DNA from 2 places in the Martinezella sp. CNPSo 3732 genome. Region 2 is predicted to be linked to the other one. Evidence: predicted binding sites of a transcription regulator. Region 2 holds the regulator's gene; the other holds the start of a gene.
What was found. The regulator LexA, encoded in region 2, represses DNA repair genes until DNA is damaged. The targets are predictions, from matches to a motif close to TGTTCNNNNTGTGTTCNG.
Positions count from the first base shown of each region.

Region 1: AC13RM_RS11250 (helicase-related protein) is a predicted target of LexA. The motif match lies at 2,782-2,799, and genes of this name have one in related genera.

Region 1 is NZ_JBXSOO010000004.1:108,242-114,247, reverse strand. Features, by position in the region: gene phbB (acetoacetyl-CoA reductase) at 150-875, shown strand; gene AC13RM_RS11265 (hypothetical protein) at 1,012-1,185, opposite strand; gene AC13RM_RS11260 (YMGG-like glycine zipper-containing protein) at 1,331-1,585, opposite strand; gene AC13RM_RS11255 (DUF3309 family protein) at 1,631-1,786, opposite strand; gene AC13RM_RS11250 (helicase-related protein) at 3,041-6,006, shown strand, end outside.
Region 2 is NZ_JBXSOO010000006.1:32,417-38,422, forward strand. Features, by position in the region: gene lpxB (lipid-A-disaccharide synthase) at 1-473, shown strand, start outside; gene gltA (citrate synthase) at 501-1,790, opposite strand; gene AC13RM_RS13730 (ComEC/Rec2 family competence protein) at 2,081-4,549, shown strand; gene lexA (transcriptional repressor LexA) at 4,530-5,252, opposite strand; gene AC13RM_RS13740 (VOC family protein) at 5,672-6,006, shown strand, end outside.

The DNA.
Region 1 (6,006 bases), on a different contig from region 2:
GCATGATGTCGCCCGAAAACCGTCTGACACTTTTCGGCATCATGCTCTAAGGCGTCTCGAAAGGATTTTTCCAGAAGAAGTGGTGAAAGCGGAGCGGGCGATCCGACATTCGCGCGTCCAGTTTCCGCAGCAACAAAGGGGAGTGGCACATGAGCAGAGTGGCATTGGTAACCGGGGGTACGCGCGGCATCGGAGCTGCCATTTCGATGGCGCTGCACAATGCGGGCTATAAGGTGGCGGCAACCTATGCCGGCAATGATGAGAAGGCCCGGGCTTTCCACGACGTGACCGGTATCTCCGTTCACAAATGGGATGTCACCGACTACGAGGCCTGCGGCAAGGGCATCGCCAAGATCGAGCACGATCTCGGCCATGTCGACATCCTGGTCAACAATGCCGGCATCACCCGCGACGCCATGTTCCACAAGATGACGCCGCAGCAGTGGCATGAGGTCATCAACACCAATCTTACCGGCCTGTTCAACATGACGCATCAGGTCTGGCAGGGCATGCGCGACCGCAGCTTCGGCCGCGTCATCAACATCTCGTCGATCAACGGTCAGAAGGGGCAGATGGGGCAGGCGAACTACTCCGCCGCCAAGGCGGGTGATCTCGGCTTCACCAAGGCACTGGCGCAGGAAGGGGCCGCCAAGAACATCACGGTCAACGCGATTTGCCCGGGCTATATCGGCACGGAGATGGTGCTGGCGGTGCCGGAAAAGGTGCTGAACGAGCGCATCATCCCGCAAATTCCTGTGGGACGCCTTGGCGAGCCCGAGGAAATCGCCCGCATCGCCGTCTTCCTGGCCAGCGACGATGCCGGTTTCATGACGGGATCGACGATCACAGCCAATGGCGGCCAGCTCTTCGTATAAGTGATTCCAGGAGAAGGTTTCCCGCGCGAAGCTGCGTAAGGCAATGAGATTGGAGCGGTTCAGAGCTTTCGCGGGAGGCTGAACCGCTTCAGGCCGTTTCAGGGGGTGGATGGGAGTTCCCGGCCTAAATCTGCAATCATCCCCGGCTTGAATTTGCCTGCTGTCGCTGCCGTGGCTTGAATTCCAGGACGACGGCTTCAAAGGCTCCCTGCTGCTTTTCCTTGCCGCGTGCTCTTGCTGCGCTTGCGAGGGCGTAGAAAGTCGTGCCGATGAGCACGAATGCTGCAATGCTTGCGACGATTGCGGCCATGATGCCGTTCCTTTCTCAAAACACTGCCACCTCGCCGTGACTGATGGCGCGAGAAAAAGATCTCATTGAGGGAACTGCCGCTTCCTGAATTTGTTCCAGGAGTGCATCCTGACCGGCCGCCGATGACAGCCGGTCAGGCAATGCCTTAGCGGCAGCGAGCCTCATAACGGTGACCGTAGCGGTCGCGATAGATGCAGTAGCCGCGACGCTCTTCCGAACGTCCGATGAGATTGCCGACTACGCCGCCAGCGACCGCGCCAACTGCGGCGCCGCCCCAGCTATGGGTGGCGACGCCACCGATCAGCGCGCCGGTACCGGCGCCGATCGCCGTACCTTTTTCCGTTGCCGTGCACGACGCCAATGCCCCGACGAGGGCGATCGCGACGATAATCTTCTTCATGGTGTTAGCTCCCTGATGTTGCGAGGTTTGAACAATGTCTGCGGATCAGATGCGCCCCATCAATAACAGAATGAGGACGATGACGAGAACAAGCCCGAGACCGCCCGATGGGCCATACCCCCATGACCGGCTGTAACCCCAGCTGGGAAGTGCGCCGACCAGCAGCAGAATCAGTATGACAAGCAATACCGTACCAAGCATTATATGTATCCTCCATGTCCCCCGCTTGAATATCACGCCAATATCGCTGTTCGATGCGGCGTTATCCTTCCAGCGGTTCCAGCTCAAAACTGTTCCAGTGAATGAGCCGGATTCCTCAATTCTGTTCATAGAAACTTGCATGTCCGATAATTGTTCCGGCTAAGAAATAAAAATGCGGGTGCGCAGCAGCTGGCATGCTCTGCGAAACGTTAATGGGACCGCATCGTACGGCGGTTGCGGGCGCGGCAGCAAATCGTTTTTATGGTTAAAATATAATTAAATACAATGGGTTGCGGTGAACGAAACGAGAAAAGCCAAATGTCCGTGATTCGTCGGCGATTCGTTCTGCGTTTGAACCTTGGTAATGGTCCGAGCCTTTGCCGGCGTGCCGAAAACAAGAATGCTGCTGCAAATATCGTTCAGGCGGTGCGTTGGTGGGCGGATTCGTTAATTCGCAGCGAACGCCGGGATAGTATCGCCGTTCGAGCTGATCCCCATGTCGTGACACTGCTCCGGCAAAATACAACATGTAGCCGTGAACAAATGCGATACCTGCTCGTATCCGCGATTCCTCACCGATTCGTTCCGGCTTTGATTGATGTGTTAACGGATTCATCTTTTGCGTGCATTTGCCGATTCATTATAGCTGCGCTCGCTAAATGGTTAATCACAATCGCAGATTCGACCTGAATCCGGCTCTCAACCATCCGGAGTCCGGTATGTCCTGGCTGCGGAAGCGCTAGATATTGTGGAGAACAAAAACGGAATTGCTTGGAATCTGCGATTCGTCGCCGATTCGTTCCGGCTTTGGCCCAGATGTTAACGGTCCCGGCTGATTCCTGAGAAATTCCATTATTTACAGATCATTAACCATGATGTGACGCGAATTTTCGTTCGCTGAGGATTCTCCCCTTGACTCCTTTTCCTATGGAAAAGCAGCCTAAACAAGATTCAGCATTTGGTGGGAATCTTTTCGTTGAAATCCATATGTAGTCGTGAACAAATAAAGAACGCAATGGAGTCAGCGATTCGTCTCCGATTCGTTCTCAAGCTGTTCCGGAATTGCCGGGACTCGCATGGGGTGCAGCTGAAATGTAGCTTATGGTTGAAGCGATCAAATATGAAATCGATTGTTGCCGTATCTGTTTTTTCATTCGGGTCTTGCCTTTGTCACATATGGTCGTCATCTGTTCGTTTCCTCCAGGAGGAACATGCTGATCGGAAGACGGCTGTTTCTCGCCTATGCACGGACCTATGACTCAGACTTCGCAGCCCATGATCCTGAGCGGACGCGGCGTGACCGCGGTGCTCGGACCGACCAATACCGGCAAAACCCATTATGCCATCGAGCGCATGGTGGCACACGGCAGCGGCGTGATCGGCCTGCCGTTGCGGCTGCTTGCGCGCGAGGTCTATACGCGCGTCGTCGAAAAGGTCGGGGCGCACAATGTCGCGCTCGTGACCGGCGAGGAAAAGATATCGCCGCCCAATGCGCGCTATTCGGTCTGCACCGTGGAGGCCATGCCGCGCGAGACGCGCGCTTCCTTCGTCGCCATCGACGAGGTGCAGCTTGCCAGCGATCTGGAGCGCGGGCATATCTTCACCGACCGTATCCTGCACCTGCGCGGCCGCGATGAAACACTGCTGCTTGGCGCCGGCACTATGCGGCCGATCCTCGAGCAGCTTCTGCCTGGTATTACCGTTCTCGAGCGGCCGAGGCTTTCACATCTTTTCTACGCCGGACAGAAGAAGATCACGCGCCTGCCGCAACGTACAGCAATCGTCGCCTTTTCGGCCGACGAAGTTTATGCGATCGCGGAGCTTATCCGCCGCCAGCGCGGCGGCGCGGCGGTCGTTCTCGGGGCGCTCAGCCCGCGTACCCGCAATGCGCAGGTGGCGCTCTATCAGGCCGGCGATGTCGAATATCTGGTTGCGACGGATGCGATCGGCATGGGTCTCAACCTCGATGTGGATCATGTCGCCTTCGCTCAGGACCGCAAATTCGACGGCTATCAGTTCCGCAATCTCAATCCGGCCGAGCTCGGCCAGATCGCCGGTCGCGCCGGCCGTCATCTCAAGGACGGCACCTTCGGCGTAACGGGGCAGGTTGATCCTTTTGACGACGAACTCGTGCGCCGGATCGAGGGACACGAATTCGACATGGTCAAGGTGCTGCAATGGCGCAGCAAGAATCTGGATTTCGCTTCAATCGCGGCGTTGCGTGCAAGTTTGGAAGACGCGCCTCGCGTGCAGGGCTTGACGCGGGCGCTGCCTGCGGTAGACCAGCAGGCGTTGGAATATCTGTCACGCGATCTGGAGATAGTCGATCTTGCCAGCAACCCGGCTCGGGTTGAGAAATTATGGGAGGCGTGTGCGCTTCCCGACTATCGGCGCATCACGCCTGCCCAGCACGCCGATCTCATTGCCGCCCTCTTTTCCGATCTCGTGCGCTATGGCACGGTGAAAGAGGATTTCCTTGCCGAACAGGTGCACCGCGCCGATCGGACGGATGGCGAGATCGACACGCTTTCGGCGCGAATCGCGCAGATAAGGACTTGGACCTATGTGTCGAACCGGCCCGGCTGGCTTGCCGATCCGACACACTGGCAAGAAAAGACGCGGGAAATCGAAGATCGATTGTCCGACGCGTTACATGAGAGGTTGACGAAACGCTTTGTTGATCGCAGGACATCTGTGCTCATGAAGCGCCTGAGAGAGAATGCGATGCTGGAAGCTGAAATCAGTGTGAATGGAGATGTCTTCGTAGAGGGGCATCATGTGGGACAGTTGACCGGATTCCGGTTCACGCCTATCGCAGGGACCGAAGGGCCTGATGCCAAGGCTGTCCAGACCGCCTCGCAGAAGGCACTGGGGCTGGAGTTCGAGGCGCGTGCCGCACGTCTGCATGCGGCCGGCAACGGCGATCTCGCGATCAGTGCCGATGGCCTCGTGCGCTGGCTCGGCGATCCTGTCGCGCGCCTGTCAGGCAGCGATCATGTCATGCGCCCGCGCGTCATCCTGCTCGCCGACGAGCAGCTGACCGGCAATGCGCGCGATCATGTCGCCGCCCGCATCGAGCGTTTCGTGAACCACCATATCAGCACGATTCTGAAGCCGCTGGACGATCTCCAGCGTGCCGAAGATCTGCAGGGCCTTGCCAAGGGGCTGGCTTTCCAGCTGGTCGAAAATCTCGGCGTTCTGTTCCGCCGTGATGTCACTGAGGAAGTGAAGTCGCTGGATCAGGACGGGCGTGCCTCGATGCGCCGCTACGGCGTTCGCTTCGGTGCGTACCATATTTTCGTGCCCGCCCTGCTGAAGCCGGCTCCGGCCGAGCTCATCACGCTGCTCTGGGCGCTGAAGAATGATGGTCTCGACAAGCCGGGCTATGGCGACCTGATCCCGGTTCTCGCTGCCGGCCGCACTTCAGTCGTCACCGATCCGGGCTATGAGCGCACATTCTACAAGCTTGCGGGCTTCCGGTTCCTCGGCAAGCGCGCGGTGCGAATCGACATTCTAGAGCGCCTGGCGGACCTTATCCGTCCGCTGCTGCAGTGGAAGCCCGGCCAGGCTTCGCGCCCTGATGGCGCCTATGATGGTCGTCGCTTCACCACGACCACCGCGATGCTCTCCATTCTCGGCGCAACGCTCGAGGATATGGAAGAGATCCTCAAGGGCCTCGGCTACCGCGCCGATTCGGTAAAGGCGGAGGAGGCCACGGCCTTCCTCGCCCAGCAGGACGCGGCTGCAGCACCGGCCACGGCCGCTGGGGAAGCCGCGGCCGAAAAGGCTGATCATGACGATGGCGATGCTGCAACTGACGAGGCGGCTAAGGAAGCAGAAGCCGTTTCGCAGGAAACAGCCGCTCCCGCCGAGGCGCCGGCTGAGACCGAAGTGGCGGTGGCTGTCGAAGCCGTTGCCGTTGCGGAAGTCGCCGCCGAACCTGCGGAGCCGAAGCCGGTTCTGCTATGGCGCCTGGGCGGCCGAAACGACAACCAGCAGCGCCAGGGTGGCCGCGGTCATGGTGACCGTCGTGGCCAGCAGGGCGAGGGTCGCGGTCAGCACGGCAATCGCCGTGGCGGCGGCGAACAGCAGGCCAGCGGTGGCGAGAGCAATCGTGAGGGACGCGATCGTCGTGATGGCCGAGACAATCGGGGCGGCGACAACAAGGGTCCGCGCGGCAATCGCGAGGGCGGCCGTCCGCAGCATCAGGGCAACCGTGG
Region 2 (6,006 bases):
TGCCGAAACAGGAGGCGCTGGTTCGCTCGCTGACGGAAAAATGGCAGGTCAAGCCGGATATATTTGTCGGGCAGGGTGCCAAGTGGAGCGCCTTTGCCGAGGCCGATGCTGCCATGGCAGCCTCCGGAACCGTGATCCTGGAATTGGGCCTAGCCGGCGTTCCCGTAGTTTCGACCTATAAGACCGAGTGGCTGGCGAAATTCGTGCTGTCGCGGATCAAGATCTGGACGGCCGCCTTGCCGAACCTCATCGCCGACTATGCTGTACTGCCGGAGCTCATCAATGATGTTCTGCGGCCGGGAATGTTGGCCCGCTATATGGAGCGGCTGGCGAGCGAGACGCCGGAGCGTGCGGCGATGTTGGCCGGTTACGATCTGGTCTGGGAGCGAATGCAGACCAAGGAGCCGCCCGGTGATAAGGCGGCGCACATTGTTCTGGACGTTCTAGCCCATAAAAAAACCGGTCATCTCTGACCGGTTTTTTTGTTTCAATACCGAAGCTTAGCGCTTGGAAACAGGCACATATTCGCGCAGCGGAGCGCCGGTGTAGAGCTGGCGCGGACGGCCGATGCGCTGATGCGGATCCTCGATCATTTCGTTCCACTGAGCGATCCAGCCGACGGTGCGGGCAAGAGCGAAGAGAACCGTAAACATGGTCGTGGGGAAGCCGAGAGCCTTCAGCGTGATGCCGGAATAGAAATCGACGTTCGGATACAGCTTCTTTTCGATGAAGTATTCATCGGTCAGAGCGATGCGCTCCAGTTCGATCGCGATGTCGAGCAGCGGATCGTCCTTGATGCCGAGTTCGCCGAGAACCTCGTGCGCCGTCTTCTGCATGATCTTGGCGCGCGGGTCGTAGTTCTTGTAGACGCGGTGGCCGAAGCCCATCAGGCGGAACGGATCGTTCTTGTCCTTGGCGCGAGCGATGAATTCCGGAATGCGGTCGACCGTGCCGATTTCGTTCAGCATGTTCAGAGCCGCTTCGTTGGCGCCGCCATGAGCCGGTCCCCAGAGGCAGGCGATGCCTGCGGCGATACAGGCGAACGGATTGGCACCGGAAGAGCCTGCCAGACGAACCGTCGATGTGGAAGCGTTCTGCTCGTGATCGGCATGCAGGATGAAGATGCGATCCATGGCGCGCGCAAGCACTGGGTTGACGACATAGTCTTCGCACGGAACGGCAAAGCACATACGCAGGAAGTTCGACGCATAGTCGAGGTCGTTCTTCGGGTAAACGAAGGGCTGGCCGATATGGTACTTGTAGGCCATGGCGGCCAGCGTCGGCATCTTGGCGATCATGCGCAGGCTTGCGACCATGCGCTGGTGCGGATCGGTGATGTCGGTCGAATCGTGATAGAAGGCGGAGAGCGCGCCGACACAGCCGCACATGACGGCCATCGGATGTGCGTCACGGCGGAAGCCGGTGAAAAAGCGCGACATCTGCTCATGCACCATCGTGTGGTGGGTCACGCGATAGTCGAAGTCCTTCTTCTGCGCTGCCGTCGGCAGTTCGCCGTAAAGAAGGAGGTAGCAGACTTCCAGGAAATCGCCGTGTTCGGCCAGCTGATCGATCGGATAGCCGCGGTGCAGCAGAACGCCTTCGTCGCCATCGATATAGGTGATGCTCGACTCGCACGATGCGGTAGAGGTGAAACCAGGATCGTAAGTGAAAGTGGAGGTGTTCTTATAAAGGGCACCAATATCAATGACACTCGGGCCGATGGTTCCGGTCTTGACCGGCAGGTCCACCGTCTTTTCACCCCAAGTTAGTTTCGCGCTTTGTTCCGTCATGCTGATCCTCCAAGATTTGGCGGGATTGACGCCATAAAAAGCGCCAAAAGGTTAAGCGACTACCGACTAGCTATATGATCCAGAGCCTAATGCCAAGTTATCCTAACGCTGAATTGTGCAATGCAGTATCAACTTTTGGGCACTGCAGAAGCGTCTTTCCTTATGCTGGGCCGGGAAACCGGTCCAATTGAGCTTTGTTCCCGCCGATTTCAGTTGAATTCACTGTGTGGTGACGGCACAAATCGCGCAGAAGCTGTAATTTGCGCGGGGGCAGTCAGCGAGTGCCTAATTTGGAGGCATCCGACCAGCAGGAAGAGAGTAGGGACGTTATCGCGTCCCCGCAACCTCGCGCCTTCTCCGCGACGATTACCCTTCACGGCAAAGCGCGACAACGGGAACGAACACAGGATCACGCGCCGCTGACGTCGCGTTTCCTGCGTGTTCCAAAGCGTCTTGGAACCGCTGTCCTCGGCTTGATTGCGGAGGAGGCGGCTCATGGCCGTGCTGTTCTTTTCGCGCCGATCTACATGGGTTTGGGCGCGATTATCTGGTTCGAGGCGCAAGCTGACCCACCCCCGCAGGCGGTTCTCGCAGGTCTCATTCTATTTGCTTTGGGTTTTTCGATAAAGCGCGATGCGGGCAGAGTGCTTCATCACACACTTTTCGCCGGCATGCTCATTTGCCTAGGCATGGCGCTCGCGCAGTGGGAAAGCTGGCGGGTTTCCACCGTCATGCTCGATTCGGCCGTGACGACCACCGTGACCGGGCAGATCGAGCGACGGGAATCCTATGACAATGGACGCTGGCGCTACGTCGTCCGCGTCGAGGCAACGGAAAAGCCTTCTATTCGCCGCACGCCGCAGCGGGTTACGATCTTCGTGCGTAAGCAGGCGGAGTCGTTCGATCTCGGTGATCGTATCCAGGGCAGGGCGCGATTGACGCCGCCGGCCGGGCCGGCCTTGCTTGGCCTCAATGATTTTGCCTTCAGCTCTTATTTCAACGGCATCGGTGCGAACGGCTTTGCCTACGGAACGCCGAAATTATTGTCTCCGGCCGGTGATAATGCTGCTGGCTCGTTATTGGACGCCGCCGATATCTGGCTCGCCAGCCTGCGCAACAGCATAGGCGACCGGATCAGGCAAACCTTGCCCGGAGATACCGGGGCCTTTGCAGCGGCGCTTGTCACCGATGAGAGACGCGCAATCTCGAAGGATACGACCGAAGCCCTAAGAATTGCCGGCCTGACCCACATCATCGCAATTTCCGGCCTCAACATGGCGCTGTCGGCCGGTATTTTCTATGTCGGTCTGCGTTATCTGTTCAGCTTGTTTCCCGGTGTCGCGCAGGCTTGGCCGACCAAGAAGTTCGCAGCCCTCGGCGCGCTTCTTACTGTAACGGCCTACTACCTCATCTCCGGCTTCGGCGTATCCGCCGAGCGTGCCTTCATCATGATGGCGATCATGCTGGTAGCCGTGCTTTTCGACAGACCGTCGCTCAGCCTGCGCAACGTCGCACTTTCAGCCATTGTCATTCTTGTACTGTCGCCGTCGCAAGTGCTCGGCCCGAGTTTCCAGATGTCCTATGCGGCGACACTGGCACTGGTATCAGGCTATTCGCTCTGGAAACGACGGCGGCATCGCGAAAACATCCTGGCGCGCATCCGTCTGTTAAGTCCGCTGCTGTTCGTCACGCGCTTCTTTGGAGGCGTGATGTCGACATCGTTCATCGGCGGTGCATCGACGGCCATTTTCTCGATCGAGCACTTTCACCGGTTGGCGACATATGGACTTGCTGCCAACCTAGCGGCCATGCCCGTCGTCTCTTTCATCGTCATGCCCTTCGGTATGATGGCGATGCTGCTGATGCCTTTCGGAATCGATGGACCGTTCTGGAAAGTCACCGGTGAGGGATTGGAGCTTGTGATCGTCATCGCGAAAACGGTGGCGGGGTGGGGAGGCGATATTACCTTCGGACGCCAGCCCGGCTGGCTGATGCCCACTTTCATCGCTGGCTTCCTGATCATGAGCATGCTGCGGACCCGGCTTCGCCATCTGGGCCTGTTGCTGCTGCTGTCATCTGTCGGCGTGGCCGCGTTCGGCTCCGGCGTACCGAAGCCGGATCTGATGATCTCGGAAGATGGCATTCTCGTTGCCCTGCGCCAGGACGATATCCTCGCCACCAATCGCGAGAGACCGCAGGCCTTCATCTTCGAGCAATGGCAGAAAGCGCTCGTCGCGGCCGAACATCAACCGCCGACCATGCTTGCGGCCGACAACCGGCTTCCGCAGATCAGCAAGACGGATCGGCATAGACGACTAAGTAACGAAGAGCAGAAGGCGGTCCGCACCGCAATGGCGGAAGCCCTGGATCGCACCATGCAGGGAAGCTTTGCCTGCCAGAAGGGAGCATGGTGCGTAGCCATGCTAGAAAACGGCTCGATATTGGTAACCATCGAAAATGCAGCTTACTTGTCCCCGGCTTGCGACACGGGGAATTTTGTCGTGACGCCAATCCGGCTGCGGCTGGACCATTGCCGTTCCGGAGCAATGCTCATAACCGGTGCGACATTGCGTAAAACCGGCTCCATCGAAATGATACTTACCGCAGACAAGCCCATTATCTCAGCCGCATTCGAGAACCCGCAACGTCCATGGACCAGGCATCGAATTTATAATTGGCGCACTGGCACATTCGACGCGCCAATTGCGCCAGCGTCACCCGTCGTCGACAATTCACCGGTCAGTGATAGCGACGAATAAGGCCCACGAGCTTGCCCTGAACTTTGACCCGGTCCGGCCCAAAGATGCGGGTTTCATAGGCCGGGTTTGCGGCTTCGAGCGCGATGGAGGCACCCTTGCGGCGGAAGCGCTTCAGTGTCGCTTCTTCATCGTCGACGAGTGCAACGACGATATCGCCGGGATTGGCCGTCGTCGAATTGCGGATAATGACCGTATCGCCGTCGAAAATTCCGGCGTCGATCATCGAATCCCCGCGAACTTCAAGCGCATAATGTTCGCCAGATCCGAGCATGTCGGCGGGAACGGTAATGTCGTGCGTATTGTTCTGGATGGCCGAGATCGGAACGCCGGCTGCGATGCGGCCCATCACGGGCACAGACGCCGAGCCGTTGTGATCGTCATTAGCCACTTTCGACGGAGCGGGCGGGGCAACGGGCTGCGGCTTGCCGAGGCTACCCTCGATGACGCTCGGTGAAAAGCCGCGACGCGGCTGAAGGCTGGGATTATAGGCATCCGGGAGCTTGATGACTTCAAGGGCCCTAGCCCGGTTCGGTAGCCGGCGGATAAAGCCGCGCTCCTCCAGCGCCGTGATCAGACGATGGATACCGGATTTGGATGCCAAATCCAGTGCATCCTTCATCTCGTCGAAAGATGGCGGCACACCGGATTCCTTCATGCGTTCGTGAATGAAGAGAAGCAGTTCCTGCTGCTTGCGCGTCAACATCGTCTTGGAACCCCAGAATCAAGAAAAGCTGTGAAACAAATCCAGAACGGACACTATATGTTCCATATGTGTTCCGCAAGTGCTTAAATTTCGGTAAAGCCTTGTGAGGTCAGTTAAATAATTACCATTTGCGAATGGATCGGCTCGGAACATCGGGGCGCCGTATCTGCGTTAATCCACAGAAAAATAAGGGAAATGCCGCTCTACTCGCTTCCGCGACTTTGTCGTTCAGCCCATGCGCCGAGCATTTGGACGAACGTGCCGCGCGACTGCATGAGCCGGCCATGGCAGAGAATCAGCAATCACGTTTGCGAGATTGCCTTCTATCCATGTCGTGTGCTCCGGGTGTTCCATGCTTCCATCTTGAATTGCGCGGGCGATGGGCGCAAATCTGCTTCCGCAAGCAAACAGGAGAAGCCATGATTTCGTCTCCGCATCCGCTGGATCATCTCGTGCTGCCGACCGTCAACATCGCTCTGGCACGCGAACGCCTCGGCAAGCTCGGTTTCACGGTAGCTCCGGATGCGCGCCATCCCTTTGGCACGCAGAATGCCTGCGTCTTCTTTGCCGATAAAACCTATCTCGAACCTCTGGGCGTCGCATCTCCGGAGCAATACGAGAAGAGCATCGTGGATGGCAATGTTTTCGTAGCGCGCGACCAGGCTTATCGTTTCCGGGTGGGGGAGGATGGCTTTTCAGCCGTGGTATTCGGTACGGATGATGCGGTGGCGGACGATAAGCGTTTCAAGGCAGC